3 regions of the Pleionea sp. WD8-19 genome follow, and region 2 is predicted to be linked to each of the others. Evidence: predicted binding sites of a transcription regulator. Region 2 holds the regulator's gene; each other region holds the start of a gene.
The links. Region 2 encodes PhoB, which activates phosphate uptake and scavenging genes when phosphate is short. Its sites were predicted from a motif close to TGTCATANNNNTGTCANA; they were not measured.
Positions count from the first base shown of each region.

Region 1: ACTUJY_RS15160 (phosphatase PAP2 family protein) is a predicted target of PhoB. The motif match lies at 5,374-5,391, and genes of this name have one in related genera.
Region 3: hexR (transcriptional regulator HexR) is a predicted target of PhoB. The motif match lies at 4,694-4,711, and genes of this name have one in related genera.

Region 1 is NZ_JBUZOU010000013.1:109,064-119,581, reverse strand. Features, by position in the region: gene ACTUJY_RS15180 (serine hydrolase domain-containing protein) at 1-1,254, opposite strand, end outside; partial or broken gene ACTUJY_RS15175 (serine hydrolase domain-containing protein) at 1,733-2,809, shown strand; gene ACTUJY_RS15170 (zf-TFIIB domain-containing protein) at 3,065-3,601, shown strand; gene ACTUJY_RS15165 (MJ1255/VC2487 family glycosyltransferase) at 3,692-4,759, opposite strand; gene ACTUJY_RS15160 (phosphatase PAP2 family protein) at 4,778-5,311, opposite strand; gene ACTUJY_RS15155 (diacylglycerol kinase) at 5,449-5,823, shown strand; gene ACTUJY_RS15150 (hypothetical protein) at 6,104-6,334, shown strand; gene ACTUJY_RS15145 (putative metalloprotease CJM1_0395 family protein) at 6,367-7,173, shown strand; gene ACTUJY_RS15140 (M16 family metallopeptidase) at 7,333-10,215, shown strand; gene ACTUJY_RS15135 (Dam family site-specific DNA-(adenine-N6)-methyltransferase) at 10,353-10,518, shown strand, end outside.
Region 2 is NZ_JBUZOU010000003.1:192,814-203,331, forward strand. Features, by position in the region: gene ACTUJY_RS05140 (TonB-dependent receptor) at 1-328, shown strand, start outside; gene ACTUJY_RS05145 (porin) at 395-1,408, opposite strand; gene ACTUJY_RS05150 (ABC transporter permease subunit) at 1,793-4,066, shown strand; gene pstA (phosphate ABC transporter permease PstA) at 4,091-5,719, shown strand; gene pstB (phosphate ABC transporter ATP-binding protein PstB) at 5,819-6,607, shown strand; gene phoU (phosphate signaling complex protein PhoU) at 6,689-7,426, shown strand; gene phoB (phosphate regulon transcriptional regulator PhoB) at 7,514-8,209, shown strand; gene phoR (phosphate regulon sensor histidine kinase PhoR) at 8,249-9,535, shown strand; gene ACTUJY_RS05180 (PstS family phosphate ABC transporter substrate-binding protein) at 9,706-10,518, shown strand, end outside.
Region 3 is NZ_JBUZOU010000022.1:15,122-25,639, reverse strand. Features, by position in the region: gene ACTUJY_RS18965 (FMN-binding negative transcriptional regulator) at 1-563, shown strand, start outside; gene ACTUJY_RS18960 (2OG-Fe(II) oxygenase) at 578-1,258, opposite strand; gene ACTUJY_RS18955 (hypothetical protein) at 1,591-2,292, shown strand; gene gap (type I glyceraldehyde-3-phosphate dehydrogenase) at 2,352-3,380, opposite strand; gene hexR (transcriptional regulator HexR) at 3,782-4,630, opposite strand; gene zwf (glucose-6-phosphate dehydrogenase) at 4,881-6,371, shown strand; gene pgl (6-phosphogluconolactonase) at 6,405-7,115, shown strand; gene edd (phosphogluconate dehydratase) at 7,159-8,991, shown strand; gene glk (glucokinase) at 9,027-9,974, shown strand; gene ACTUJY_RS18920 (bifunctional 4-hydroxy-2-oxoglutarate aldolase/2-dehydro-3-deoxy-phosphogluconate aldolase) at 10,005-10,518, shown strand, end outside.

The DNA.
Region 1 (10,518 bases), on a different contig from region 2:
TAATGCCTCATTCTTTAAGTTCTCATTAAGTAATCGATTATTGACTAACGCCAGTGAAAAGCGATGTAAATCACCCACAGTAGAAAAGCCACCGCCCGCTGGTCCGCCTTTAATCACGTGAGTAAAATAATTATTACGCCAACCGGTTTTTGCTTGCTCATCTTTCGTGTAGCCAATGGCCAAATTGGGTTCCGGTTGATCCATTTCGAAACTTCCAGAACTGCTCATCCCAGAAGGTTGGTAAATGTGTTTTTGAATGTAGTTGAAGTAGCTTTCACCACTCACACTTTCTATAACCGCCCCTAACAGCAGCATGCCAGTGTTGCTGTAGCGACTTTTTGTACCAGGCTCAAACTCCAAAACTGATTGTCGCACCAGAGGTTTAAAATCGTCGAGGTTTCGAAAACGTAACTTGGAGCTGTCGAAAAATAGCTCGTTAAAGTAGCTGCCTAAACCAGATGAGTGCGTCAGCAAGTGTTGAATTTCTATGCGTTTAGAAATCTCTTTCGGTAGCCAAGTTTCGCCAATGTATTGATCCAGCTTGTCGTCTAATTTAAGTTTTCCTTGTTCAACCAATTGTAAAATACTCAGCGACGTAAACATTTTATTCATGGAGCCCAAGTTAAACTTAGTATCCAATCGATTAGAAACGTTAAACCGCTTACTGGCTAATCCTACGGCTGACTGGTACAGCAACTTTTCATTTTTGGCGACCAATACAGCACCAGAAAAAACATCTTTATCCGCCATACGTTGTATATAGCCGTTGAGTTGTTCTTCAAATGATTTTTCATTCAGTGGGCTGGTCTCTGCCATTTCAATTGGTGCTCGAGCGCCGGAAAAGTCGAGTCCTACGATTTTGTGAGGTGCTTTTTCGTCTACCCAGAGGGTAATGCCTTGCCAAGACTCGGTTCGCTCTGCTTGTATAATAATCACCATTTCTGTTTTTGGAAGAGGATCATTGTAATCGCGAGAGGAGTAGAGCTTAAGCTTTCCGTATTGAGGCTTAATTCTTGCCAGGTAAGCGACGTGATCGGTGATTGAATACTGCTCCAAGAGTGTTTTACTAAAGTTGCCCTTTACAAATTTCTCAATCGATTTCTCTTCTCCGCTGTTAATCGCATCGATCAAAGGTAATACGTATTTGGTAGCAAGGTGTTCGGGTAGCACTCGGCTGTCTTTAAAATCTGCAAATACCTGAGTACCAATGCTAAGTAATGCTATTAATATGGCTTTTACGTTCAATATGTTCATTTATCATCCAACTCTATTTAACTGAAATATTTGGTGGAATTATAAAGGCAAGAGTCGTGCCCTAAATTCGAGTTCAAAAGCGGTTCAGTTTCTTTACATCAAGAAAGCTTCAATGCTAACTTGAAAAGCAGAGGAGAGCAGTATTTGCTGGAATTTTGAGACTAATCGCCGCGACAAACGTTTAAAACGAAACTCGTTTAACTTTAGGGTTATTTTTTGAGTCTGTTTCCGAAATGAGGAAATGCGCTTAACAAAATTCCCCAAATGAGGCACTGAGATGATCTGGCTACAACCGTTATGTATGGAATTCTCTATAATCAAGGTTAATTAAATACGTTAAATTGTGTAGAGATTTAAGTTCTGTTGACGTTGATTCTTAAATATCGAATTGTAAAAAGTCAGTTATGACTGAGGTGATTAACAGGTGAAATTAAACAAACCACTGTTTCTAATTTTTGTACTTATACTTACGGTTTAAATAAAGGCAGGCACTGAATTCAGCGCAATTTCTAGCGAACTAGAAGAAAAAAACTTTTCGGGAACAGCTTTAGTCGCTCATGGAGAGGAAATTATATACTCCAAATATTTTGGTTTTTCCAATAGAGAAAAAGGAATCGCTTTTAATGAACAAACTGTTTTTTATATTGGCTCAATTACAAAGCAATTTGTGGCTACGTCGATAATGAAGTTGTCTGAAGAGGGAAAGCTACTCGTACAGGAACCTTTGCGCTCCTTTTTTGATAACGTGCCAGACGATAAACAAAAAATTACCATACATCAACTTCTGACACATAAATCGGGACTGCCCGCAAACCTGTCTGGATATGGTCTTTATGACATTGTTCCTTATGCGAAATTGTCTGCTCTTGCGTTTGAAGAAGCTCTTCAGTCGAAACCAGGTGAAAAATATCAATATTCAAATGTTGGATATAGTTTATTAGCAAGAATCATAGAGCGAGTTACCGGAAAAAATTGGGAGCAATACGTCAATGAAGCTCTCCTAAAACCGTCGGGAATGGTTAATACCGGTTATCGTATACCTGTGTATGAACCTGAACAACTGGCCGTTAATTATGGAGCAGACCCTAACTTTTTTCAGAGAACTTTTTCAATTACTGCAAAAAGTGAAAGTGCTGGGCATTCGCTGAGTCATCTTTAGGAACAGCCTGGTGAACGGTGGATGGAGGGGGCTGGTGGCTTTATGTCCACTGTTTCCGATATGCATCGCTGGTATTTAACGCTTCGATCCAAATCCATTTTAAGTCGTGCTTCATGGAATTCAGTTCATAGTGCTTATGTTAAAGAAGGCAAAACCTCTCATTACGGATACGGATGGGCGATTACATCCAGTAATAGCGGTGACAAACTGGTGACTCATAACGGGTCTAATGGCTATTCATTTGCAGATTTTAAATATTATCCAGACGTCGATATCTTTGTGTTTGTTGCGACAAATGATATCGATAACTATCCCAGTGATGTATTTGACCAAATGAATGAATGGGTTATTAAACCCACAGCTGATCAACAAAATAAGAAGAGTACGAAAAAGTAGCAAACCCCGTAAAATATCTTAAGTTCAAAAGCTGATACTATGGAAGTGGAGAAGTTGAAATGAGGCGACTCAATTAATTGGTTTGTCAAGTAGGACGGATTATAAAGGCGATTTAAAAGACTTTGTTGGTGGTAAATATAATTCGACTGCGGTATTTGTGAGAGTATCAGCTTACAATGACTGGATTGACAAAACTATTTCCAATTTTGAAAATTAATGTAAATCGTATGAGGTTGAAAAACTAGGAGGTCGATAATGTATTGCCCAAAGTGTAAAAGCTCAACGTTGAAACCTACGAAAATTGACGAAAGCCTTCCTGCAATGAGCTGTCCTAAATGCGACGGTTCTTTCTTGTCGTTATTGTACTATCGCGATTGGATTGAAAGAAACCCATTAGATTTCACCTTACAAGAGTTTAATTCTGATGTCATCGAAGATACCGATACAAAAACCGCTTTGTGCTGTCCAAAGTGTAGCCGATTGATGCCTAAATATTTTGTTTCTGGTGAAGTGAATAATCGAATCGACTTGTGCAGCAGTTGTGATGAAGCTTGGCTCGATAGTGGTGAATGGCAGTTATTAAAGTCACTGGAATTAGCGCACAAGTTACCGAAAGTATTTACTGAGCAATGGCAGCGTAAAGTTCGCTCCGATAAAATAGAATCAATGAAAATTGAGCGTTTAAGAAAAGTCATTGGTAATGATGATACGGCTAAAGCGATAAATATCAAACAGTGGCTTAGCGAGCATCCACAAAAGGCAACAATACTGCAGTTTATTGGTGCGGAGTAACGTTAGCTGTTGTATTTAAAAAAGGATGTGTAAAAATTTACTTTTGGGAATAGATGTTCACCAAGTTTAATTAAGTTTGTGTCAATGATTTTATTCTGAGTGAGCGGTCGAAACGGTCGAGTAAATCGACTGTACTCGCGTTTGTGACCAAAGTTTTTGCACCAGTGCATCAACATCGTTTAAGTTTCCTTGTTGTAACCACTGGACAACTTCCGCTGCCGTATTTGGAAACTGCCATCGCTTATCGGCGGTATTTTTTAACCAGTTGTCGAGAATGTCGTGATTAAAGTCGTCGCATACGGTTGCCAGATTGAGCTGTTCCAAAGCCAACGCATTCGAAGCCTGTTCCATTTGGCCGAATACCGGTTGTACCAGTAATTTTTTACCTAATTGAATGGCTTCGCTGGGCAATTCGAATCCAGCACCACAAATGACACCCGATGTACGATGTAAGTTGCGCTGAAACCCCTCTCGTGAAAAAGGTCGAACGTGGATGTGACCTTCGTCAATCGGTTCGTTTATACCGTGATAAATATAAAACTGATGGTTGTTAAAAGGGCGAAACAGTTCCAAAAGCTTTTTCAGCGATTGGAAAGGAAAATAAACCAGAATATGTTTTTCTTTTAACTCAACGGTTTCTAAATTTTCAGTATCAATAATGGGAGGCAGAATGGTTTGATTAAAGTGATGCCAATGAATACCTATCGGTTGACTGACTGGCGCAAACCACTTCATAACTTTATCTGAAATCCAGTTGTTGTTTTTTTTCGGAATGTCATAAATAAAAGAGCACTGATGTGATAATCCTAGCGACTCTTTTTGTTGACGTCTTGCGGCCCATGCCGTAATCGGTTCAAAATCGCTGATGACCAAATCGTAAAAGGACAGATCCAGCGCATTGATATCTTTCCACAATTGTCGGAATCGTAATTGCCAGCCAGTTTTTAAAAAATTGATGCGACCTTTTTCGATAGCAAAGGTAAGGCCACGAAAAGTACGGTAATTTTCGAAACATTCCATATCGAAATAATCGTTATTGATTCGGCCAGAAAAAATCCAGTCCACATCGATATTGGCGTTTTTTAATTCTTTGGCCATGATCCGAGCGCGTGTAATATGACCATTACCTGTGCCTTGCACGCCGTAAAGCAATTTCATTGTTGTATTTTCCAAAAGTTAAAAAACAAGGTAGGTTAATTGAATACCTATTAGCGCACTAACGCTGCCTAATATCGCTCCTGCAAGAATGTCTCCGGGAAAGTGAACACCCAGTAAAATTCGAGACATGCCTACCAAAGATGCCCAGATATATAAGGCTAGTGCATAAGGCGGATAAAAGTGAAATATTATCGTCGCAAAAACAAACGCGGCGGCAGTATGACCAGACGGAAAGCTGAATTGATCCGATGGTGTGATTAAAGCTTCAAAACCATCGAGTTTTTGTTGCGGGCGATCGCGTTTGATTGCATTTTTTACTAACAAATAAACGAATACATCGATGGCGTAGCCGATTATTGCTGCAGTAAAAAATAACTGACCAAGTTTTGGTTCGGTTAGCAGAATGCTTAATAAGGCAACCGCGTATAAAGGACCGTCGCCAGTGCGTGAAATATTTCGAATGAGCTTTCGATAATGGCACCCTTGCTTTAAATTGATCCAGAGGAAAGCTTGAGTATCGATAGTGTGGATTCTTTCGAAAAATGTATTCATAATTTGCACTTTACTCTCAGTTATCACTGAATGAGTCGTCACAAATAACTTTGTGCTAAGGGCGTGTCATTTAGGTGACAGCTTTTTGAATAATTCATGACAAGCGCTATCGACAAGAGCCACTTTTGGGGGAAAGTATGTCAAAGCCAGGTAAAACCGGTGTTGCACGTATTTACGATGCCTTTTTTTATTCCATGAAAGGATTTAAAGCTGCCTGGCGATTTGAGGCTGCGTTTCGTCAGGAAGTTTTATTGGCAGCCATTTTGATCCCGACGTCGTTTTGGTTAGCGCAAACGCATATTGAATTGATATTACTGATTGCCAGTGTTTTTTGGGTGCTGATGGCCGAACTTGCCAACTCTGCATTAGAAGCGGTTGTGGATCGCACCGGAACGGAACGCCATGTGTTATCCGGTAGAGCAAAGGATATTGGCTCTGCTTTGGTGTTCACCAGTTTGTTGTTGTTATCCATTGTTTGGGTGGTTGTGGCTTACCAGCGATTTTGGGGGTAAGACAGTTTCGAGTACCGAGTTTCGAGTTAAAACCACCAGGTATTACTTGATGGGGCAAAACGAAAATTTAAGATTTCTTCGCAACTCGCAACTCGCAACTCGCAACTCGCAACTCGCAACTCGCAACTCGCAACTCGCAACTCGCAACTAAAAAATCTCATTTATTGCTAAACTCACCGAGCGTCCAGCCGATAACTTAATATGGAGCACCAGATGGATGAACCAATTGTCTTATGGTTAACTCCAAAAGTAACGGTATTTCAATAAGTTAGAGGTTTTTATGCAAATTGATGGTCTTTCAGCGGCATTGGGTGGATTCCAAAATGCGGTGAATCGTGCTGGGCAAGCAGCCCATGAGATTGCATCTGCCAGTGCGCACAAGGAAGGCACGCAGGATTTGGTGGAACCTTTGGTGGAGTTAAAAGTGGCAGAGCGCGATGCAGAGGCCAATGCTAAGTCTATCGAAGCGCAAAATCGGATCTTGGGCAGTATCATCGATATTGAGGTTTAACCCGGTTGTGCCTTTTATAAGGCATTGATTTTATGGTAATTAATTCCGCACCGGTCGCGATTCCGGTTTCTTCTGTTAATGTACCCACCGAATCGGTGCGTAATGACGCTCGTCTGCAAGAAAGAGTTCCCGAAGCCAAAGCATCGACCGAAACGGTCAATTTGAAACCTGTTCCGGAAGAAGGTCAGCAATCACAGCGTACCGAAAGTCAGCGCACCGAGTCTTCGAATGAACAAAAGCAACAAGTCAACGAAAAGTCGGAAGGTGAGAGTGGACGGGAACGTAGCGAAGAAGATGCTTCGCGAGAGGAGAAAGAACAACAAGCCGAAAAAAGACAGCAGCAGCGTGAACAAGCAGAAACTCAAAAGTTAAGAGTAAGAGACCGCGAAGTACGGGCTCATGAAGCGGCACATGCTGCGGTGGGTGGTCAATACGCCGGCGCACCCAGCTTTACGTTCAAACGAGGTCCCGATGGCCGAAGTTATGCGGTTGGAGGAGAAGTGCCGATTAACACTTCTGAAATTCCTGGTGATGCATTAGCGACTTTGCAAAAGATGCAACAAGTGCAAAGAGCCGCGCTAGCACCGGCGGATCCTTCAGGTCAGGATCGCCAGGTGGCGGCGCAAGCGGCAGCTAAGGCTAACCAGGCGCGAGCCGAGCTGCTTCAACAGCAAAGCGCCGAACCTGCAGAAAAAGCTCAACCTGAGCCTGAAGTTGATGATGAACAATCGACATCAACCCAACAAGAGTCACCACAACAACGATTTGTGTCTAAATTGCGCGCTTTGGGCGTTGTTGATGCGCCAGAGCAAGGTGAGTATTTAAGCGTTGTCGCCTGACGCTAAGGCTCATAACGACTGTTTTTAACCTCGGTTAGGTGTTCACCAACCGATCATGTAAGATATCCCATCTCAATCAGACTGAGTCTGCCAAGTAAGGTTTGTACTTACAGTTCGATATTTTAATTACGCCGAATTAACGATAGGAGAGGGGACATTTTGAAACTCTGGAAAATTTTGGTATTGACCGCTTTATTATCGGCTTGCCAGCAAAATGAAGAAAAGTCATCCGTTGCAGATGCCGGTGAATCTAAAGCGTTGAGCGAGCAGGCGTTGCCTGAAGGGATCACGCACATTGAAACGGTCACTCAAAAAGATGACGATATTGTCATCCCGTACCAGAAGTATCAACTGGATAATGGCTTGATCGTAATCGTGCATGAAGACCATTCCGATCCACTGGTGCATGTGGACGTGACCTATCATGTAGGTTCAGCACGTGAAGAGCCAGGCAAGTCGGGTTTTGCCCACTTTTTCGAGCATATGATGTTCCAGGGGTCTGAACATGTTGCTGATGAAGAGCACTTTAAAATTGTTTCTGAATCGGGTGGTACTTTAAATGGTACGACAAATGCTGATCGTACCAACTACTTTCAAACCGTACCGGTAAACCAGCTGGAAAAAATGCTGTGGCTCGAAGCCGATCGTATGGGTTTTTTGCTTAATGCCGTTACTCAGGAAAAGTTCGAAGTACAGCGTGAAACGGTGAAAAACGAACGTGGCCAGCGCTACGACAATCGGCCCTATGGCTTGTTGCGCGAACGTGTCGCCGAAGCTTTATACCCTGCGGGTCATCCCTACTCTTGGCAAACAATCGGTTATATCGAAGATTTGAACCGTGTTAACGTGAATGATTTGAAGAAATTCTTTTTACGTTGGTACGGCCCTAATAATGCGACCATTACCATTGGTGGGTCGGTTGATACCCTTTCAGTGCTTAAGATGGTAAAAAAATACTTTGGCTCCATCCCTCGTGGCCCCGAAGTGGACATGCCGGTAAAAGCACCGGTCACGCTTGATTCGGATCGCTACATTTCGATGGAGGACAATGTACATTTACCCTTGATTTATTTTGCCTTTCCTACCGTTCATGGACGTCACGCAGACGAAGCACCATTGGATTTGTTAGCCGAAATTTTGGGCGGTGGAAAAACATCGATTTTTTATAAGAACTTGGTGAAAAACCAATTTGCTGTTCAAGCGGGTGTATCGCATCCATGCCAGGAGCTTGCTTGTCAGTTCACTATGTTTGCATTGCCAAATCCGGCTTCGGGTAAAACATTGTCTGATCTGGAAACCATCATGCGCGCCGCATTTGAAGAGTTTGAACAACGTGGTGTCACCGATGACGATTTAATTAAAGCCAAGGCTCAACACGAATCGCGCACCATTTTTGGTTTGCAATCGGTATCGGGTAAAGTCAGTCAGTTAGCTGCGTACCAAACGTTTACTGGCAACCCCAATTACATCGCCAAAGATATCGAGCGTTACAACTCGGTAACCAAAGCGGATGTCATGCGCGTTTACAACCAATACCTAAAAAACAAACCGGCTGTTGTGATGAGTATTGTTCCTAACGGTAAACTTGAGCAGGTGGCGAAAAAAGATAATTTCCGTCAACCGCCACGTGACTTTGTGGCGACCAGTACCACGAAAGCTTCCGAACTTGATGTACGAATTGCCAAAGATGACTTCGATCGCAGTGTTCAACCGAAGGCAGGAGCGAATCCACTGGTATCCGTTCCTGAGTTCTGGCAAGCGCAGACGGCTAATAAAATGACGGTTTTAGGCAGTCAAAGTTTGGAAACGCCTACGACTTCAATTTTGATCAAAATTCCTGGTGGCCATTACCAAACCGAAAAAAATAAAGCCGGATTAGCAGCGATTACGGCCGACCTTTTGAATGAGTCGACGCAACAACGCTCGACGGAAGAGATGAGCTTAGCTTTGCAAAAGTTGGGCAGTTCGGTGAGCATCAATGCAGCCGACAGAAGCATTAATGTGTATGTCAGTTCATTAACCAAAAACTTGAAGCCGACTATGGCCTTAGTGGCCGAGAAGTTGGTACAGCCGGCTTTTGATGAAAATGACTTTAAGCGGCTGCAAGCGCAAATCATTCAGTCGATTCAAAATAGTAAAAAACAGGCCGATAGTTTGGCACTTCAAGCATGGTTGCAATTGCTTTATGGTGACACGATTGCAGGAATCGACAATCAAGGACGTGTTTCATCGGTTTCCGCGTTAACGTTAGAGGATGTTAAGCGGTTTTATCAGCAGTTCGTCAAGCCGGAGTCTGCACAGGTTATTGTGGTCAGCAACCTGCCGCAAAAAGAAGTGATGCCGGTATTTGGCACACTGGATAAATGGCAGGGTAAGTCGGTGGCGGCACAAGCGACATTTAAACCTGCTGAATTCGATCCTAAGGTCATTTACATGGTCAACAAAGATAAGGCGGCACAGTCGGTGATTCGTATCGGTAAGCGGCAATTGCCACGCGACTTTACTGGAGAGTTTTTCAAAGCGGAGCTGATGAACTTTGCCCTGGGTGGCGCTTTTAACAGCAGGATTAATCTTAATTTACGCGAAGACAAAGGTTATACCTACGGTGCTCATTCCTACTTCTGGGGTGATGAGTTCATGGGTGGGTATACCGCAACGGCTAGTGTGCGTGCCGATGTGACGGATAAATCTTTTCTTGAATTTGAAAAAGAAATTAAAGCCTATCATGAACAAGGAATGACTGAAGACGAGCTGAGTTTTATGCGTAATGCGATAGGGCAACAAGATGCGCTTAAGTACGAAACACCACGCGATAAGCTTGGTTTTATGGCAAATGTTCTGGAGTATGAGTTGACAACAGGTTTTGTTGAGCAGCAATCCAAAATCATAAAGTCGGTATCTCGTGATGAACTGAACGCTTTGGCGAAAAAACTGCTAACGTTTGATGCTATGGCCAAACTGGTGGTTGGTGATATGGCAACATTGAAACCGCAGTTCGAAGCACTTGGGTATAAAGTCGAAGAAATTAAATTACCGGAGTAATTTAAAATCAATTGAGTCAGTACTAGCGATGGCATCCTTGATGAGTGTGCCGTCGCTTTTACTTTTTTCCATTTGCTCATGCAATTCAAAACAAAATCTCGTATAGTGCAGCAAATTCTAAAAAAGAGACAAATTCATTGCGTTCTGGGCAAGTACGGCCGTTTTTAAAATGGGCCGGAGGTAAATATCGTTTAATTGATCGAATTACTGAGCATTTACCTGCTGGTAAACGGTTAATTGAACCTTTTCTAGGCTCCGGAGCTGTATTTTTAAATACCGATTACGATCGCTATTTGTTAGCGG
Region 2 (10,518 bases):
CGAAGTCGAACGACGTGATTCCGACAATGAGCTGTTATCGGGAGATTGCGACTTTGATGGGAACATTGATCCGGATCCTAATTCCTTGCCTTTAGCTGTGTGCGTACCGACAGACTTTAATTTGGTTACTCATCGTGGCAATAAAGTTGATAGTTGGTTGACGATTAATGGAAAAGCGAGTTACGCATTGACCGATTCGGCACATGCCACTTTGGAAGTAAGAAATCTTTTTGATGAAGATGGTGTTTTAGCGAAAACAGGGCCATTTCCATTCGATTATCGTATTCCAGGGCGTCAAGTGATGGCTTATGTGGAGTTTAAATTGTAGATATTATTTAAAGCTGAAAAAAGGGCAGCTTTGGCTGCCCTTTTTTTATCATGAACTAACGTTGGATTAAAACTTTTGCTCAATTCCAACGCCTACCCATGAGTAGTCGTTTTTCGCTTTGTCGTCGCTTGAGGTGTAAAAAGTAAAGATTTTGGTTTTCTTACCCAGTTTCACATCCCAGCCAATCGAAGTCATTTCTTTGTCGACTGATTTTTCATCACTTTCACCGGTTTGGAATTTAAAAGTATGATCGCCACTTTTGTAAGCGATACTCACGAGTATACCTTCTTCATCGATCGTACCATTGTCGTGCTCATTGAATATTGCACCGAACGTCCAGCCGCCCAACTTGTATTGCGTCGTTAAGCGCGTCGTCTTAGTTTGATCACCGTCAACGTCAGAGTCTTGGGCCAGTGCAACGAATAAGTTATCCGAAGCGTACTCAAGTGAGAACGATGTTGCGTCGGTAATTTCGTTATTGTATTTAATCGCGACATCTGGAGTATTTGGATCGTTATCATGATCGGTATCGATGAGTTGAGTTTCTTCTGGGCTACCTTTTCCTTTGGAAGACATTGCCAATTTCACTTTTAATCCACCAGCAAATTTAGGTGATGTGTACTGAAAAATATTATCGGACCGATTTTCACCTACGAAGATGTTTTTAATATCGCCTTCTAAATCGTTAAATAAGTCGACTTTACCTTGAGCTTTTTTCAGAGGTGTATCGAATCGCCCTGCGATTAACTCACCAAAACCACCCGCTAGACCAACAAATTGATTACGTGATTTAATGTGATTGTCTTTTGTATCTTTCTCATCAACGGGGTCGACTTCCCATTCCAGTTGATAAATACCTTTTAGCGAATCGGACAGTTTGGCTTTACCTTTAATTCCGAAACGTGAAGCATTACTTTTAAGCTCCATACCATCTAAGTCGGCATCGTCTGTTTGTTGAAAGGTGACATTCAACTTCCCGTAAACATCAACGGACACATCATCATCCGCCAATACACTGCCTGTGAACCCGTAGGTTGCTATTGTCACTGCTACTGCAGCTACTTTTTTATTAAAGTTCATGCAAATACTCCCAGTTATGTAAAACTCAAAATCAGATGGCCGCTATCATAGAAGGTTATTGTGACAATTGTATTGCAATTGTAATGATATCAATGTTTTGGATATCTATGACTCGGGAGGTCGTGATTATAATAGAGAAAAAATGGAGATGCCTTAATTTAACAACGCAAAAAGTAATATTTCATGAATATTTCAGCCCTATGACAGAAGATTCACACAATTATTACCCAAAGCATCGATAGGCCCAGAAGGCTTTCAATAACTTGTGTAAAATCAGTAGGTTGGGTAATTTTTTGAATGGGCTGGAAACGTATGACGGTTTGTCATATAACTGTCATGTTCCACTTTTACAATATCCGCCATATTTCTCAAAGCAAGCAGCTCATGAACGATATTAGTAACGACTACGATGCGGTCAAAAATCGAGTACGCGAATTGCTCGATAATCAGACTGAGAGTGGACACCATACTTTTAGAAAAATCAAAGACTTAACTGCCAAGTACGGCATCGCATTCGGTGGTGTTTCCGTTATTGTTGCGGTTGTGATGATCTTCTTTTATTTGTTGTATGTCGTTTTTCCCATTTTTAAAAGTGCCGAAATTCTTCCCGAAACCTCGTACGTTTACTCGGTTGAGGACAGCCTTATCTGGGGAATGGAAGAGTACGGCGAAATCGGTTTTAAACTTGAAGAGTCGGGTAAATTATCCTTCTTCGATGCGACTACCGGTAAAACGGTTGATCAAAATCAGCTTCAATTGAATGAAGGCGAAAGGGTTACGCAGGCCAATTTTGCCAATCGAGAAGAAAACTTGTTGGCACTTGGGCTCTCTTCGGGGCGAGTGCTGTTGGCTAAAATGGTCTTTCGAATCAGCTACCCTGATGACAAGCGAAAAATTACGCCCGATGTTGAATACCCCTATGGTGAAGATGGCATCGAACTATTTAATGCACCAATAGCTGCCTTGTCTGTGGCTAAAGGTGAAGAATTTTTAAGCGTCGTTGCCGCTGATCAGGAGCAGGAAATTCGATTTGTTCGTTTTCTTTTTGAGCAGTCATTTCTCGATGATGAACTAACTCTTGATGAAGTCGCTAATCAATCCATAAATAGTGATATTAGCATCGACTATTTATTACACGATCAAGCGGGTCAATGGTTGTATGTCATCAACTCAGCAGGGGAAATGCAAAGTTATTGGTACGAAGATGAGGAGCTGCACACGAATGAGCGTTTGTCGTTGGTTCCGACTCAGACGAAGATAACGGAAGTCAAGTTTTTACTTGGTGGGATGTCATTAATTTTCGGTGATGACAAAGGGAATATTTCGCAATGGTTTCCCGTGCGCGATGAAAAGAATACGTATCGTTTAACTCATATTCGAAGCTTCGAGTTCAGCGATGCGGCAGTTAAAACGATTGTTCCAGAAATTCGTCGCAAAGGATTCTTGGCACTGGATAAGAAAAACCAGATTGGTGTTTTTTATGCAACATCTCATCGAAGACTATTGTTGGAATCGTTAGACGGCATAAAAGAATCGTCTCAAATGGTAATTAATCCACGTTCAAGCCGAATTGTCATTACTAATGGAAACGATCTTTCAACATGGCAATTAGATAACGAACATCCGGATTTGTCTTGGTCAGCACTTTGGAGCAAGGTATGGTATGAGAGTTATCCGGAACCTCAATATACTTGGCAATCTTCAGCATCGAATACCGACTTTGAAGCCAAGTTCTCATTGATTCCTTTAAGCTTTGGTACCTTAAAAGCGGCATTTTACGCCATGTTATTTGCGATGCCCTTAGCCATTTGTGGTGCTATTTTTACCGCGTATTTTATGGCGCCAAAAATGCGCACCATGGTAAAGCCTGCGGTGGAAATTATGGAGGCATTACCGACCGTAATTCTGGGGTTTCTTGCGGGGCTCTGGCTTGCTCCTGCGATGGAGGAAAACCTTCCCGGTGTATTTTTAATTCTTATTTTATTGCCACTGTTTATTATTGGTTTCGGTGCATTTTGGCACTTCTTACCTTCAAGCTTAAAGCAACACATTCCTGATGGTTGGCAAGCTGCCTTATTGATTCCTGTTATTGTATTAGTTGCTTGGGCTTGTTTGGCGTTCAGCTATCCGGTCGAAAAAGCATTGTTTGATGGTGATATGCGTGTCTGGCTTGAATCGTTGGGCATTAATTATGACCAACGAAATTCACTTGTGGTTGGTATTGCTATGGGATTTGCGGTGATTCCAACCATATTTTCAATTGCTGAAGATGCGATTTTCAGCGTACCGAAGCATTTGACCAGTGGTTCGTTAGCGTTGGGTGCAAGTCCATGGCAAACGCTGGTTCGAGTGGTGCTTCCTACGGCGAGTCCCGGTATTTTTTCTGCCGTGATGATAGGTTTAGGTCGTGCCGTTGGTGAAACGATGATCGTGCTGATGGCCACCGGTAATACACCCATTATGGAAGCCAATATTTTTGAAGGTATGCGCACTTTATCCGCCAATATTGCCGTAGAAATGCCGGAGTCTGAAGTAGGGTCATCGCATTATCGAGTGCTCTTCCTTGCAGGATTTGTGCTTTTTGTTTTTACCTTTGTGTTTAATACACTGGCAGAAAATATTCGTCATCGATTACGTAGAAAATACGGCTCGTTGTAACCCATAGATTGTTAGGCTGAATAAATGAAAGAGAAATTTTTTAAATCGGGTGAACATTGGGTCTGGTTTAATGCTGGTGCCATTGCTATCGCTCTGGTTATGGTATTGAGCTTATTGCTGTTAATTGCTGTGCGCGGCTTGAGTCATTTTTGGCCCGCGGATGTTACGGTGTATGAAACGAAGCAATCCGATGGCGGTACTCTTTTGTCGATGGGCGAACTCTACGATGAAGAATTACCCAAAGGCAAAGATCCGAAAGAGTATAAACAATTACTGTTAAAAGTTGGCAATCGTGATATCTATGGATTGGATTTTCGTTGGATCAAAATAAAAAACTTACTCTCTGAAACGCGTCGAGACGACGTAATGGTTTTGGAACGTCGAGAATGGGGTAACTTTTATGGATTTATTGAAAGTGTCCGCTTTGACAATAAAGACTTTGACAACGATGACAATGAGCAACTTCAAAACGCACTGTTTTTGGCGATCGAGCGAGCGAATAAAATTCACGATGAAGTTAAAGAGCTGGAAAAAGACGATATCGGATCTATTAACTACGAGCTGGAACAACTCCGTTTGGAGCGCCGCCGTTTACAACTTAACCGTGAGGATTCGCCAGAAGCATTGGCAGAAATTGAGGCACAGGAAAAGCAACTTAAAGCTGACTTTGAAGTGTTGCAAGCAAAAATGTTCGCTTTATACGAACAAGCCAATCGCGACACAATAAGCGCTCGGACCATCGATGGTAAACAGGTGAGTATTCGTGCGGCTAATATTGTGATGGCGTTTCAACCCAATTTGATGGGGTGGTTTGATAAAGTTGGGCATTACTTCAGTAAAGTAGGCGAGTTTATATTTGACGAGCCGCGAGAAGCTAACACTGAAGGCGGTGTCTTTCCCGCAATATTTGGTACCGTAATGATGGTAATACTGATGTCGATTATGGTCACACCTTTTGGTGTTGTTGCTGCGGTTTATTTGCATGAATACGCCAAACAAGGGTTTTTAACGCGCTTGATCCGAATTGCTGTCAATAATCTGGCTGGTGTTCCTTCCATCGTTTACGGTGTATTTGGGCTTGGCTTTTTTGTGTATTTTTTGGGTGGTAGTATCGACGAGCTGTTTTATCCCGAAGCGAAGCCGGCACCAACGTTCGGAACCTCTGGGTTGATGTGGGCTTCAATCACTTTAGCATTATTGACTTTACCCGTTGTTATTGTTTCAACGGAAGAAGGTTTATCGCGAATTCCTAAATCAATCCGTGAAGGCAGCTTGGCTCTTGGTGCAACAAAAATTGAAACGCTGTGGCGAACTGTTTTACCAATGGCGAGTCCGGCAATGATGACCGGTCTAATATTGGCGATTGCTCGCGCAGCGGGTGAGGTTGCACCGCTAATGCTGGTAGGGGTTGTGAAACTAGCGCCAACTTTACCACTCGATGCTAATGCGCCCTTTATTCATTTAGAGCGTAAATTCATGCACCTCGGCTTTCATATATATGACGTTGGCTTTCAGAGTCCCAACGTAGAGGCGGCGCGGCCACTGGTTTACGCAACCGCACTTTTATTGGTATTGGTAATCATTTTGCTCAACATTACCGCTATAAAAATCCGTAACCGACTGCGTGAAAAATACAAGTCGCTAGAACATTAAATGACGGATTGACGATTGAATATGAGCAAGCGTGAAGATTTTCAAATAGGTGAACCTATGACTGCAGAACTGAAACTCGATTTGAACAAAGACGATACGATGGATGGTGTTAATTTAAATGCGCTGAAAGGCGAAAAAATTGCACTGGAAGTAGACCAGCTAAATTTGTATTACGGTGAAAAACAAGCGCTTTACGATATTAACTTGCAGATTCCGGAAAAGAAGGTCACGGCATTTATCGGTCCCAGTGGTTGCGGTAAATCGACTTTATTACGCTGTTTTAACCGTATGAACGATCTGGTCGATATTGCGCGTACCGAAGGTGCCATTCGATTAAACGACAAAAACATTTACGGTCATGATGTCAATGTTGCGGATTTAAGACGCAATGTTGGTATGGTGTTTCAAAAACCCAACCCGTTTCCCAAGTCCATTTATGAAAATGTGGCCTATGGTTTGCGTTTACAAGGGATCAACAAACGCAGCGTTCTGGATGAAGTGGTTGAGTGGGCGCTTAAAGGTGCAGCACTATGGGATGAGGTGAAAGACCGTCTTGATGACAATGCATTAGGTATGTCTGGTGGTCAACAACAGCGACTGGTAATTGCTCGCGCCATTGCTGTACAACCGGAAGTTTTGCTTTTGGATGAGCCTGCTTCGGCATTGGATCCCATCTCGACTTTAAAAATTGAAGAATTGATCCACGATTTGAAAGACCAATACACCATTGTCATCGTTACACATAACATGCAACAAGCGGCACGTGTTTCCGATTATACCGCTTTTATGTACATGGGAGACTTGGTCGAATTTGATAAAACCGATGTGATTTTTACTAACCCTCGTAAAAAGAAAACCGAAGATTATATTACCGGGCGGTATGGTTAAATTAAGACGACATAGTATTGAAGAGAGATAGTTATCACGCTCTCCAGACAAACGAGTGAAACTAATAGCGAGTAATTCAAAATGATGGATAAAAGCCAATTTACGCAACACATATCTCGACAGTTTAATGAAGAGCTGGAAAACGTCCGCCAGCGTGTTTTGACCATGGGCGGAATGGTTGAAGAGCAAATTGAGCTGGCGATGGAAGCTTTATCTACACTGGATTCAGAGTTATCGAAAGAGATCATTGAACGTGATCAAAAAGTGAATGCTTATGAAGTGAGCATTGATGAGGAATGCACTCGTATTTTAGCGAAGCGTCAACCGGCAGCAGGTGACTTGCGTTTGGTGGTCGCCATTATTAAAACGATTACCGATCTAGAGCGTGTAGGTGATGAGGCAGAGAAAATTGCTCGAATGGCGAAGCATATTGCATTGTCGATGGAAGACTCTATTCCGTCTAAAAAGCAGTTTGGCTCGGTAATTCATTTAGGCAACCATGTAAAAACCATGTTGCATGAAGCGCTGGATGCGTTTGCTCGCCTAGACACTCAAGCCGCTTTAAGTGTTGCGCAAAAGGAGAAAACGGCCGACGAAGAATACAATGCGATAACTCGTCAATTGATCACTTATATGATGGAAGATCCAAGAAGCATTTCTTCTGCACTGGATGTGATGTGGTCGGCGCGTGCATTAGAACGAATAGGCGATCACGCACGAAATATTTGTGAGTACGTCATTTATTTGGTGGAAGGTAAAGACGTGCGTCACGTCAGTTTAGAAGAAATGGAAGAGTTAGCAAAAGGGCGCGAAGAGTAATTTTAAGAATCGTGTTTTCTGACATTTTATACGAAGTTAGAACATGTTGAAGTAATATTCGAAACACTTTATAGAATAGGTTAGGTTATGAGTGCAACCATTATGGTCGTTGAAGACGAACGCGACATACGTGAAATGTTGGTGTTTTCGTTGGAGCAGGCGGGCTATTCTACGTTACAAGCGGGGACTGCCGAAAAAGCGTTATCGTTGTTACAGGAAGAAACCATTCCTGATCTGTTACTGGTCGACTGGATGTTGCCAGGTGCTTCCGGAATCGAGATGACTCGAAAAGTGAAAAAGAGTACTTTATTTAAGGAAGTTCCCGTGATCATGCTCACAGCTCGTGGTGAAGAAGACGACCGTATTAAAGGACTGGATGCTGGTGCGGATGACTATGTGATCAAGCCGTTTTCTCCACGAGAGTTAATGGCTCGAATCAGAGCGGTTTTACGTCGAACTGAACCCAGTGTCGCTTCTGAAAAAGTGATTGAATCGGGACGTCTTCGCCTCGATACCGCAAGTCACCGAGTCACTGTTGATGGTCAGTCGGTGAAAATGGGACCCACCGAATACAAATTACTGTTGTTTTTTTTGGAGCATCAAGAGCGTGTGTTTACGCGAAGTCAATTGCTCGATTCGGTGTGGGGGCATCAAGTGATTGTTGAAGAGCGAACCGTTGATGTTCATATACGTCGCTTACGAAAAGCTTTGGCTCCATTTGGAATTGAAAATTACATACAAACCGTACGTGGAGCGGGCTATCGCTTTTCTCATCGTGGTTAGTCGCGTCGTGCGAGTCGGTAGGTTCGAAAAGAGTTGATTATGCGAAGTTTCCGCTATTGGGGTGTGGAAATCTGGTTTGTTTCGCTTACCGCAGCGGTTGGTATAGTCATAGGTTTGTTTACCGGCTATACCGGCGAAATTTTATTTGCCATTACCGCGTTGTATCTGGGGTGGCATTTAAGACAAATTTATCGACTGAAACACTGGCTTACGTCTTCGCGCAATTTGTACCCTCCGGAATCGGAAGGGATTTGGAGCGATATCTTTCATAGCATTTACTTGCTGCAAAAACGCAATCGTAAATCGCGTAAACGTTTGGCCAATATTTTAAGTGAGTTTCGAGCTTCAACCGCTGCACTGCCCGACGGTGCAGTTGTACTAGGCGAGTTTGGTGAAATCGTCTGGTTTAACAAGTCAGCGGAGGCACTATTAGGGTTTAATTCAAAACAAGATGTGGGACAAAGGATCACCAACCTGCTGCGTAACCCCAAGTTTGTCAATTATCTGGAACAACAAGACTATGTGTTGCCGGTCGAAATTACCTCACCAGTCGACGATGATACCAAACTGTCGCTAAGACTCACCGCTTACAATCGAAATCAACGGCTTTTAATGATTCGCAACGTTACCCGGTTATATCAACTGGAAAAAATGCGTCAAGATTTTGTGGCGAATGTTTCTCATGAGTTACGCACGCCATTAACGGTGGTTAATGGTTATGTTGAGATTTTTAGCGACTCTAAAGAGCAGTTACCCAGTTTTTTTCATCGGCCTATCGATCAAATGGGGCAGCAAGTGATGCGTATGCGCTCATTGGTGGATGATTTGTTGACGTTATCTAAGTTGGAATCGGGAGATGAGCCGATACGACAAAGTGCAGTAAAGCCTCACTTAATACTAAAACATATTTGCGAAGAAGCGCGAGCATTAAGCGATGGAAAACACAATATTCAATTCACATGTGAAACGGAATACTCTGTAAAAGGGAACGAGAAAGAATTGCATAGCGCTTTCTCTAATCTTATTTTTAATGCGGTACGTTACACGCCGGTAGGCGGCGATATTGTTGTGGCATGGGAAACGGATAACAAAGGCTTGAAAATGTCGGTGAGCGATACGGGGCCAGGGATTGATCCGATACATTTACCACGGCTTACCGAACGCTTTTATCGCGTAGATGATGGTCGTGATCGAGAAGTTGGTGGCACCGGGCTTGGTCTGGCCATTGTAAAACACATTCTTGAACGCCATGGTTCGCGCTTACAGGTTGAAAGTGAAGTTGGCAAAGGAAGTTGCTTTTATTGCTATTTCCATGCTGTCAATTGATCGGCTAAAAGCGGCCATTTTTGATATTGCAGTGAATCCAGTACGGCTTGTAACGAGCTGATTTGGTTTTAAAAATAGAATTGCATGATGTGTCATAAAAAGGAAACATTTGGTGCCTATCATGCTTGCATCCTGATTCGGGGGATAAAAGACATTTTTGGGAGAGTATCATGAAATTGCTAAAAAACGTTGCAATTGCGGCCAGTATGGCGGCTGCTTTAGCCAATTCTCACGTAATTGCCGAGTCCAAAGTTGACCCTAAATTACCTGAGTATACAAAAACCAGCGGTATTTCAGGCAACTTGTCGTCAGTAGGTTCCGACACATTGGCTAACCTGATGACCTTTTGGGCTGAAGAATACAAGCGTATGTACCCAAACGTGAATATTCAAATTCAGGCTGCTGGCTCATCTACTGCGCCTCCAGCATTGACTCAAGGCACATCGAATTTCGGACCGATGAGTCGCAAAATGAAGAGCAAAGAGACCGCTGCTTTCGAAAAAAAACACGGATACAAGCCTTTGGCTATTCCTGTTGCGATTGATGCTTTGGCTGTTTACGTAAATAAAGACAATCCCATTCAAGGTTTAACCATTGCTCAGGTCGATGCGATTTTTTCATCCACTCGTAAATGCCGCTCTGATGCAGATATTTCCAAGTGGGACCAGTTAGGGATTAATGGTTTGGGCGACATTCAATTATACGGTCGTAACTCGGTTTCTGGTACTTACGGTTATTTTAAAAAGAAAGCACTTTGTAAAGGTGATTATAAAAACAGTGTCAATGAGCAACCGGGCTCTGCTGCTGTGGTTCAAGCCATTAGCCAGTCTAAAAATGGTATCGGTTATTCAGGTATCGGTTACAAAACTTCAGGCGTCCGTTTAGTTCCGCTGGCGAAAAAAGAAGGGGATGCTTTTGTTGAAGCAACTTCAGAAAATGCTTTGAACGGTAAATTTCCTTTAAGCCGCTACCTTTATGTTTAT
Region 3 (10,518 bases), on a different contig from region 2:
ATTTTATTCGAGAGTTTCCTTTTGCGTTACTGGTTTCGGAAAGCTTTAATGCTTCTCATATCCCTTTGCTCTATGAAACTGGAGAGAATGGAGAAGGTTTTTTGGTCGGGCACTTAGCTAGGGCTAACCCACACCTTCAACAACTTGAAAACAGTCGAGTACTCGCTGTTTTTAACGGACCGCACGCTTACATCTCTCCCCGTTGGTATGCGAAGAGTCCGGCAGTGCCAACATGGAATTACGCGGCTGTGCACGTGACTGGAAAGATAACGATGTGTGACGATGAAGAAACGTTGACGTTGGTGGAAAAACTAACAGCGCGAATGGAGCCTGAATTAATGGAACAGAGAGAAATTGTCACACCAGAAATAAGCGAAAGGTTGGTGAAGGCTATTGGAGGCTTTCGTATTGAGATCGAAACGATGGAAGGTAAGTTAAAGTTAGGGCAGCACCGCGCACACGCGGATCAAATGGGGGTTGTAGAGGGTTTGGAGCGATCTCCTGGTTTTGATGAGCAGGCATTATTGGCTTATATGAAGCGTATTGAGTGCGGCCTGGGATAATGGTTGAATAGTTTTTAAATCGTATCGATTTCTCGTTGTCGCATCCAGCTGGCAATGCTGTAGCGATCACGAGAAGCAGGCAATACTTCGTGTGGAAATCGATCACTCATAAAAAAAATGACAGTTCCCAGCTGGGGCTGCAAACGAAACAGTTCGCTTTTACTATCAGGGGAATACATGACCAACTCTCCGCCATGCTCAGAATGCCAATTAGGATTGAGATAAAGTACGGAAGAAATGATGCGCGAACGGGTGTTATTAAATGCATCTTTGTGTTTTTTATAAAAATCGTTTGGCTCATAGTAAGCGAGTTGACACTCAATATTGGGCAAGCTGATAAACAATTGTCGACTTAATTGTGATTGCAATTGGCGAATCCAACGGTAGTAATCGCCTAAAACAGGTGTCGATTCACTTAACCATAGGATTGAGTCTCGCCGAATATTAGCGTTAATGGTTTTATTCTGATGATGTCCAATAGCTGCATTTTTGAAAGCTGCTTTTGGAATATTTCGCGCCGCATTATACCAGTCATCGCATTGCGCATGGTGAAGCAGGTTATCAGCAACGAAATAGCCGCTTTGAACGAGCCCGCAGGCAATACTTTCGGCAATGGATTCGACTTTCTGATAAGCACTCATGAATACTTCCGCTAAGAGTTGGCTGCCATGAACCGGAGCGCGAATTCTACGCACATCCTCTCAGATGAAAATCAATTAATATTTTTCTTGTCGATAAATTATTTTGTGCGACTTTTTATTTTGGAGCTGATAAATCGTGCAGAGTGATAACGCGAAAGAACCGCACAGAGTTTTGTGGTCAATATCGGCACTGCCTGTATTCATTCGGTAGTCCTTTTTTGAAATTAAAAGCGGGTTTTAATACTCAAAATATTTTTGGCAGACTGCTTCTAAACTTTTGAAAGTAATAACTAATCACGTCATTAGATTGTTTTTTTGTAAAACCGAAAACGAGATAGTCAAAACTAGGGAGTTGATCTAATCTTTAACTTTATAAAGGTTCCAGAGTGATTGTTCCCATGCATTTAACGGAGAAGTATCGCCTTGGTCAATTATTGGTTGAATCCGGAAAGCTCACAGACGAGCAATTGACCATTGCGTTAAGTTATCAGGCTGAGTCTGGGTTACCGCTTGGAGAATCTTTGGTTGCGCTTGGGTTTTTAACGGCAAAACAGCTCAAGCGAACTCTTCGGCGACAGCAATGGCTACGCGTGGTTGCTGGTATTTTGCTTTTGGTTTCTCCAGCCAGCCCCATATTTGCCAATCAATACCAAAGCGAGATGGATACTCGAATCAGTATTGAGCAATCTCAAGCCGACTTTAGTGAGCAAGAAAAGAATTACGCGTTAGGGATTAACTATCGTGTCTCGCACCGAACGCACATGAGTTTTGGTGTAGAGCGTGAACCGACTTTCACACCACTTTCGGCTGACGGTTTGGGACAAACTCGAGAGTGGGTTCCTCAGATAACGATTATGCGGAGTGATACGCGTAAACCCAGAATGTTTGAGTCGTTAAGGGTGAATCGTGCGGAAGGGGAACACAATCGATACAAAAACACTGTTCCTGCCGTTTTTCGATTAACAGTAAAAGGATATTCTCTGTTTGAAAACAGTGACAACCAGTCGAATTTCTTTCAGTTAGATCGTATTAAAGGTGATCCTGGAAAAAAATACGAATTGATGTTCAGTGTGACGAAACACTTTTGAAGATGTAAGGGTGGCTCAGTCCCATCCCAGGGTGATGAAACTGAGCCAAGACTGGAAACTTAACTCGCTTTTTTTAATTGCTCCACTTGTGCCATTAAAGCCGTGGCGGTATCAACCATGCGATTGGAGTAGCCCCACTCGTTGTCGTACCAAGCAAAAAGTTTTGCCATTTTTCCATCAACACGGGTTTGGGTGGCATCAAAAATACAGGAATGTGGATCGTGATTAAAGTCGATCGAAACCAACGGACGATCGTTGTAGGCAAGGATTCCCTGGTATTCATTTTCGGCCGCTTGTTTCATTAACTCATTGATTTCAATTACGCTGGTATCACGTTCAAAAGTAACCGTAAAGTCCACCAGAGAAACATTGGCAGTCGGTACGCGAATGGCGAGACCATCAAGTTTGCCATTGAGTTCGGGTAATACTTGACCAACCGCGGCAGCGGCCCCCGTTTTGGTTGGTATTAAAGACTTGTCCGCTGCGCGTGCGCGCCTTAAATCCGAGTGAAAAGAGTCGGTAAGACGCTGGTCGCCAGTATAGGCATGAATGGTCGTCATCAATCCTTGCTCTATGCCGATCGCACGATTGAGTATTTGCGCCATCGGCGATAAACAGTTGGTGGTACAAGATGCATTGGATATCACTTGGTGATCCGCATTTAATTGTTGGTGATTGACTCCGTAAACCACGGTTAAATCAACGTTTTTGGCAGGTGCGGAAATCACCACTTTTTGCGCGCCTGCAGTGATATGCCCTAGTGCGGCTTCTTTGTCGGTAAAAACACCGGTACATTCAAAAACCAAATCGACACCCAGTTCTTGCCAAGGCAGTTGGGGTAGTTCACGTTCTTGGCTGTAATGTATTTTATTGCCGTTAATGGTGATGCTGCTTTCATCAAAGCTAATGTTGGTGTTTAACCGACCGTGTACGGAATCGAATTCAGTCAGATGTGCATTGACTTCTGTCGGTGATAAATCATTGATGGCGACTATTTCAATGTGTTGATAAGCCGGATTTTCGAGTACTGCACGCAGAATATTTCGGCCGATACGGCCATAGCCATTGATTGCAGTTCTTATTTTCATTGTAGGCTCCAATGCATAATGTTGTAAAATTACGAAAATTATGAGCCAATATAGACTAAAACACAGTCTAAATAAATATAGATTGGTAATAAAACGAGATATTGTTGAAATATTAACGAATAAAAGAGCTGAGTTTTATTATGGAAGCGTTTAACCGCTGATTAAAAGCAGCGGATGAGCGCGTATTAACGGAGGGGGTGTGCGGATGAAAGCGGCACAAGAGGCCTTTACCTGCTTGCTCTCGCGCCAAGGACAAATGTGACAATATAAAATTTCTAGAACCTAGAACCTAGAACCTAGAACCTAGAACCTAGAACCTAGAACCTAGAACCTAGAACCTAGAACCTAGAACCTAGAACCTAGAACCTAGAACCTAGAACCTAGAACCTAGAACCTAGAACCTATTCTTTCGGTAACCGAGTTTCTTTTAATGACTCTTTAATTCGTCGTAAATGCTCTTGAAAAACTGGCCCTCTACGCAACATCACACCGGTTGCCAAAATATCGGTAATAGTTAGATGAATAATGCGCGAGGTCATTGGCGTGTAAATATCGGTATCTTCCTGATCGCCCGGAACTTCGATCACTAAGTGGCAAATATTGGCTAAGGGGGAGTCAGCACTGGTTATGCCGATGACCATTGCACCCGATTGCGAGGCCATTTGCGCAGCTTCAATTAATGGAATGGTTCGCCCTGTATAAGAATAAATCACTAGCACGTCACCGGTTTGTGCAGCAGCGGCAGCCATGCGTTGCTTAAGTACATCGTCATAAACAATGGTTGGTGTACCTAAACGGAAAAACCGGTTTTCAGCATCGATAGCAACAGCGGCTGAACTGCCTAAGCCATAAAACAATATGCGTTTTGCTTGTGCCAATGCATCGACAACTCGGCTAACAGCGGAAGGATCTACTGCTTTACGCGCTTCACTGATCGACATTAATGTCGCATCAAATAATTTATTGGTAAACTCTTGAGTTGAGTCATCCAGAGAGACTGCACCTGTGAAATAAGGGGTTCCAGTGGCTAGGCTTTGTGCGAGCTGCAGCTTAAAGTCAGGAAAGCCTTTGCAATTCATCGAGCGACAAAAACGATTGACCGTAGGTTCGCTGACCTGTGCCGCTTTGGCTAATGAGGCGATGCTCGACTGGTAGGCCTTTTGTGGGTCGGCAAGTACTTCTTGCGCTACCTTTTTTTCCGATTTACTGAGCGTTTGTAATGCTTCTTCTATTCTGTTAATCAGTTTCATGAACTAACCTGATCTTTTAAAGTATTAAAACTATAACAACAACCGCCTTTTTAAGAAAGTCAGTTTCATATTTATGTTATTTTTTATCAATAATAATTTATTTGTGTAATAAAATTACATGAAATCCTTGGTGGACTGTCACTTTCTTTCCGTTTTGGCGCAAAATTAACAATTATTTCGTTGTTATTGTACATTTTAACCGTATAATAGTGACTCTACTCAGTGAAAATATGTAATAAAGTTTCATATTATGACATTTTCCATACACGAAAAAGCTTGTAACCTGGTCCTTTTCGGCGGTAATGGTGATTTATCTTACCGTAAACTGCTACCGGCTCTTTATAACCTTGAGCGTAAGTCGTTGTTGGCCGATGAGCTAAAAATTGTAGGATGTTCACGTACTCAACTTTCCAATGAGACCTTTCGAAAAGAAGCACTGGAAGGGTTACGAGAAAACGCCACTTCCAATCCTGATGATGCCCCGCAAATTGTTGAACGGTTTTTGTCGCGACTTTCCTTTTTATCAGTGGATGCGAGTAAACCCGATGACTTTCAAGTTTTAAAAAGTCATTTGGGTGAACACTCGGAACGTCTCTGTAATATCTATTACTTGGCAACGCCTCCTGGCTTATTTGTGCCGATTTGTGATCACCTGAAACAGGCTGGCCTGGTGAATGAAAAATCAAGATTGGTGATTGAAAAGCCCATTGGTTACAACTTGGAGTCGTCTATTGAGATCAATGATCAGGTGGCGGCGATTTTTGATGAAAAAAACATTTATCGCATTGATCACTACATGGGAAAAAGTGCAGTACAAAACCTGCTTGCGTTGCGGTTTGCGAATGTAATGTTCGAGCCGCTTTGGAATCACAACTTTATTGACCACGTGCAAATTACGGTTTCCGAAACGGTTGGTGTGGGTAATCGAAAAAGTTTTTATGACAAAGTCGGCGCGTTACGAGACATGGTGCAAAATCATCTGTTGCAATTGTTGGCGCTGATTGCCATGGAGCCCCCCACACATTTAACACCGGAAGCTTTAAAGCACGAAAAAATAAAAGTATTTCGTTCTTTACGTGCCATTGAAGGAAAGAAAACGCGATACAACTCGGTGCGTGGGCAATACAGCAGCGGTGTGGTCGATGGTAACAATGTGCCTGCTTACAATAAAGAAGGTGACAATCCAACACCCAGTGATACCGAGTCTTTTGTTGCATTAAAAGTGGATATTGATAATTGGCGTTGGTCTGGTGTGCCTTTCTATTTACGAACCGGAAAACGACTTGCCAGCCGATATGCAGAAATAGATATTCAGTTTAAAGATATTCACCATTCCATTTTCAAGTTACCTACGCAAGCAAATCGCTTAATCATTCGGTTGCAACCGAAAGACAGCATCAAACTGATGCTTATGAATCAGGAGCCAAGCTTGTCGGGCGCGCTTAACTTGGTGTCGGATGCGCTCAATTTGAGTTTTCATGATCAGTATGACCCTGCTGATATCCCAAAAGGCTATGAGCGACTTTTATACGATTCAATTATTGGCGATGCAACATTGTTTATGTCGCGGTATGAAGTTGAAGAAGCCTGGCGCTGGACCGACACCATTCTCGCAGGCTGGGAGGAGTACGATGTTCCGGTCGAGTTTTACCCTGCCGGCTCTATGGGACCAGACGCAGCCGATCAACTGCTTGCCAAAGACGGCAGAAAATGGTTTAACAATCGGGACGATGATAATTAAAACTCACAGAGTACATACGAGGACCGATTGACCATGAACGTAGAACTTTCAGGTTTGCATTACTTCGACAGTCGTGAAGAAGCGAATACGGCATTGTCAGCAAAAATTGCAGAAAATTTAAAAGAGGGTTTGCAGCAAAACGATCACGCTTCACTGTGGTGTTCCGGTGGCTCAACCCCGATGGCGATGTATCGCCAATTGTCGCAAGCGGATTTACCTTGGCACAACGTTTTAGTTTCATTGGTTGATGAGCGTTGGGTTCCTCCAACCGACGAAGCCAGTAATGAACGAGCACTGAAGGATTCATTACTAATGAATAAGGCAGAAGATTGTCAGTTTGTTCCCTTTTTTCATGTGACCTCGTCGCCAGAAGAAAACCAGCGCATGTTAGAAAAAGAGTTGAAAGAGAAAATTAACGGACCTCTGGATGCGGTTGTATTAGGAATGGGTAATGATGGTCATACTGCTTCGTTGTTTCCTTGTGCAAAAGAAACCGAGCAAGCCGTTGCAAGAGATAACCCCAACTTTACCGCAGTGACGTACCCAAAAATGGCACCACACCCTCGCTTAACCTTAACATTAAATCGGTTACTCGCTTCTCGGAATATTTATTTGTTGTTGTTTGGTGCTGACAAACTAAAAACATTAGGTAAAGCAGAACATCAAGGTGATGAGTTGTTAATGCCGGTTCGGTACTTTTTACGTAATGATTCGCCACGCTTACAAATTTATTGGGCGCCGTAGTCGACTTTAGAGTTGGTGCCGAAATAACTATTGAGATGTACCCATGACGTTAAACAATACCTTGCATCAAGTGACTAAACGCATCGCTGAGCGCAGCAAAAAATCGCGTGGTGATTACTTAGCTCAAATGGAAAGAGCCAAACAGAAGAAACCGCATCGTACCGTTTTATCTTGCGGCAATTTGGCGCATGGTTATGCAGCTTGCGGAGCCAAAGATAAAGAAATTTTGCGAGGTATGGAATCGCCAAATGTTGCGATTGTTTCAGCTTACAACGATATGCTCTCGGCGCATCAACCTTACTTGACCTATCCGCAAATCATTAAAGATGCCGTTCACTCGGTAGGGGCAACGGCTCAATTTGCGGGAGGCGTACCAGCGATGTGCGATGGGGTGACGCAAGGCCAAGATGGCATGGAGCTGAGCTTGTTCAGTCGTGATCTTATTGCGCAAGCAGCCGCTATCGCACTTTCACACAATATGTTTGATGCCGCGCTTTATCTTGGCATATGCGACAAAATCGTGCCGGGCCTGGTGATCGCTGCATTGCGCTTTGGGCATTTGCCTGGAATTTTTATTCCGGCAGGTCCGATGCATTCAGGCATCACCAATGACGAAAAAGCTCGTGTTCGAAAGCTTTATGCAGAAGGCAAAGTGAGTCGCGAAGAATTGTTAAACGCTGAAAGTAACTCGTATCATTCTGCCGGAACATGCACTTTTTATGGAACGGCGAATAGCAACCAAATGCTCATGGAAATAATGGGGTTGCATTTACCTGGCAGCTCTTTTGTTAATCCTGATTCACCGTTGCGCCAATATTTAACGGAATATGCCTCAGTTCGTGTGACGCAACTTACCGCACTGGACCGTCATTATCTCCCTATTGCAGAAGTGATTGATGAAAAAGCCATTGTAAACGGTATAGTTGGGCTGCTGGCTACGGGTGGTTCAACTAATCACACCATGCATTTGATTGCGATAGCTCAAGCGGCAGGTATTCAAATTAATTGGGATGATTTTTCTGATTTATCGAAAGTTGTTCCTTTATTGGCGAGGGTATATCCGAACGGTAAAGCGGATGTGAACCATTTTCATGCAGCGGGTGGAATGGCATTTATTATCAGCGAACTTTTAGGTGCTGGATTAATGCATGGTGATGCACGATCCGTGTACGGCAATACCATCAGTTCCTATGTTGAGGAGCCGTTTATTGAAAACAATGCATTGGTTTTCAAACGCGGTGAAAATCGTTCCAAAGATCTCGACGTATTACGGCCAGCGAATGACCCTTTTCAGCCGGAAGGTGGCTTACAAATTTTAACCGGCAATCTGGGCAGAAGCGTCATCAAAACATCGGCGGTTCTGCAATCGCATCGAATTGTTGAAGCGCCTGCGAGAGTGTTTCACAGCCAACACGATTTAGTCGAAGCCTGCCAAAAAGGCGAAATCACCGAAGATACGATTGCGGTTGTTCGATTTCAGGGACCAAAAGCGATTGGTATGCCAGAACTGCATAAGCTCACGCCTTATTTAGCGATTTTGCAAGACAAAGGGCTCAATGTTGCATTGGTTACTGACGGTCGAATGTCTGGCGCTTCTGGTAAAGTCCCGGCCGCCATTCATTTAACACCTGAAGCCGCAGACGGCGGGGTAATTGCAAAGGTAAAGGATGGGGATCTACTTCGACTTGACGCTGAAACAGGTGATTTACAATTGCTGGTGGATGAGCATGAACTTACCAGTCGAAAGCCTGCAATTGAGCTTCAAAAGGCGCATCACTTTGGAATGGGGCGCGAAATGTTTCAGTTAATGCGAGCGCAGGTTTCTGGTGCAGAGCAGGGGGCCTCCATATTTCGTTTTTGTGATTTCGTTGAGTAATTGTATTTAATGATGTTTATGTTTGGATAATTAATATGTCTTTACAACTGGTCGCCGATATTGGTGGAACAAATGCTCGCTTTGCGCTTATCGAAAATTACTCGACTCAGTTAATGCAAGTGCAATCGTTGCAATGCGAGAGCTTTGGTTCACCTTTACAAGCCATTAATCATTATTTAGCACAAGTTGAAGCTCAAGTCGATGAGGCTTGTTTGGCTTTGGCGTGTCCAGTAGAGGCTGATGCTGTCAAATTAACAAACAATCATTGGCAGTTCTCTAAAACTCAATTAACGAATCAGCTTGGTGTGAAACGACTCGTCGCGATTAATGATTTTACTGCAGCAGCAATGGCGACAACTGCAATCGATGAAAATGACCTTTTTCATCTGTCGGAACATCGCCAATTTAATACGGAAAAACAACGATGCATTATTGGTCCAGGCACAGGGCTGGGTGTTGCGGGCATGTTGTCTTACCAAGGTAAAACTCTCGTGTTGAGTACCGAAGGTGGACATCGAAGTTTTTCTCCAGAAAACGAAATTGAAGATTATATACTTCAGTTTTTACGCAACGAATTAACACTGGTCTCTTGCGAAGAAGTTTTATCGGGTCGAGGCCTGGTGAATATTTATCGGGCGGTTTGTAGCTTTTACCAAAAAACAGCGCAATTTTCTGACGCAGAAAGTATTGCTAATGCAACCGCAAGCGAAGATGAAATGGCAGTGCAGTCGTTACAACAGTTTTTTTCCATATTAGGAAGCATAGCAGGCGACTTTGCTCTGACGTTTGGTGCGGTGGGTGGTGTGTATATCGGTGGTGGTATTGCACCTCGATTCTCTAAGTGGATAAAACAAAGTGACTTTCGAAAACGTTTTGAAAACAAACTGAATTATCAACGCTATTTGCGAAAAATCCCCACAGCAATAGTTACCCATGACCAACCGGGTTTACTAGGCGCAGCTGCCTATTTAAAAAACCTATAAGTTAAATTGTTTAATTTGAGTGAGTAGACTGTGAATCGACATCAAACCATTCGTCATATTATGCGACAAGCCCCCGTGGTTCCCGTCTTAGTGATTAAAGATTTATCGAAAGCAGTACCGTTAGCAAAGGCGTTAGTAAAAGGCGGGCTTAACGTTTTAGAAATTACCTTACGCTCCGATGTAGCACTGGCAGCCATTGAACGAATTCAGGGCGAAGTAGAAGGCGCTATTGTAGGAGCCGGTACCGTTATTAACGAAAGTCAGCTAAAAGAGTTGGATAAACGCAACGTATCATTTGCCGTGAGCCCTGGCATTACACCACAACTGCTGGCAAATGCCCAACACCATAAAGTTCCATTATTACCCGGTGTGGCAAATGCTTCGCAAATTATGACGGGTATAGAGTTTGGTTATCATAATTTCAAGTTTTTTCCTGCAGAAACGTCAGGCGGCATCGCCGCTTTAAAATCATTTTTTGGCCCATTTGAATCCATTCGATTTTGTCCTACTGGTGGCATTTCAGCGGCTAACTTTACAGAGTATT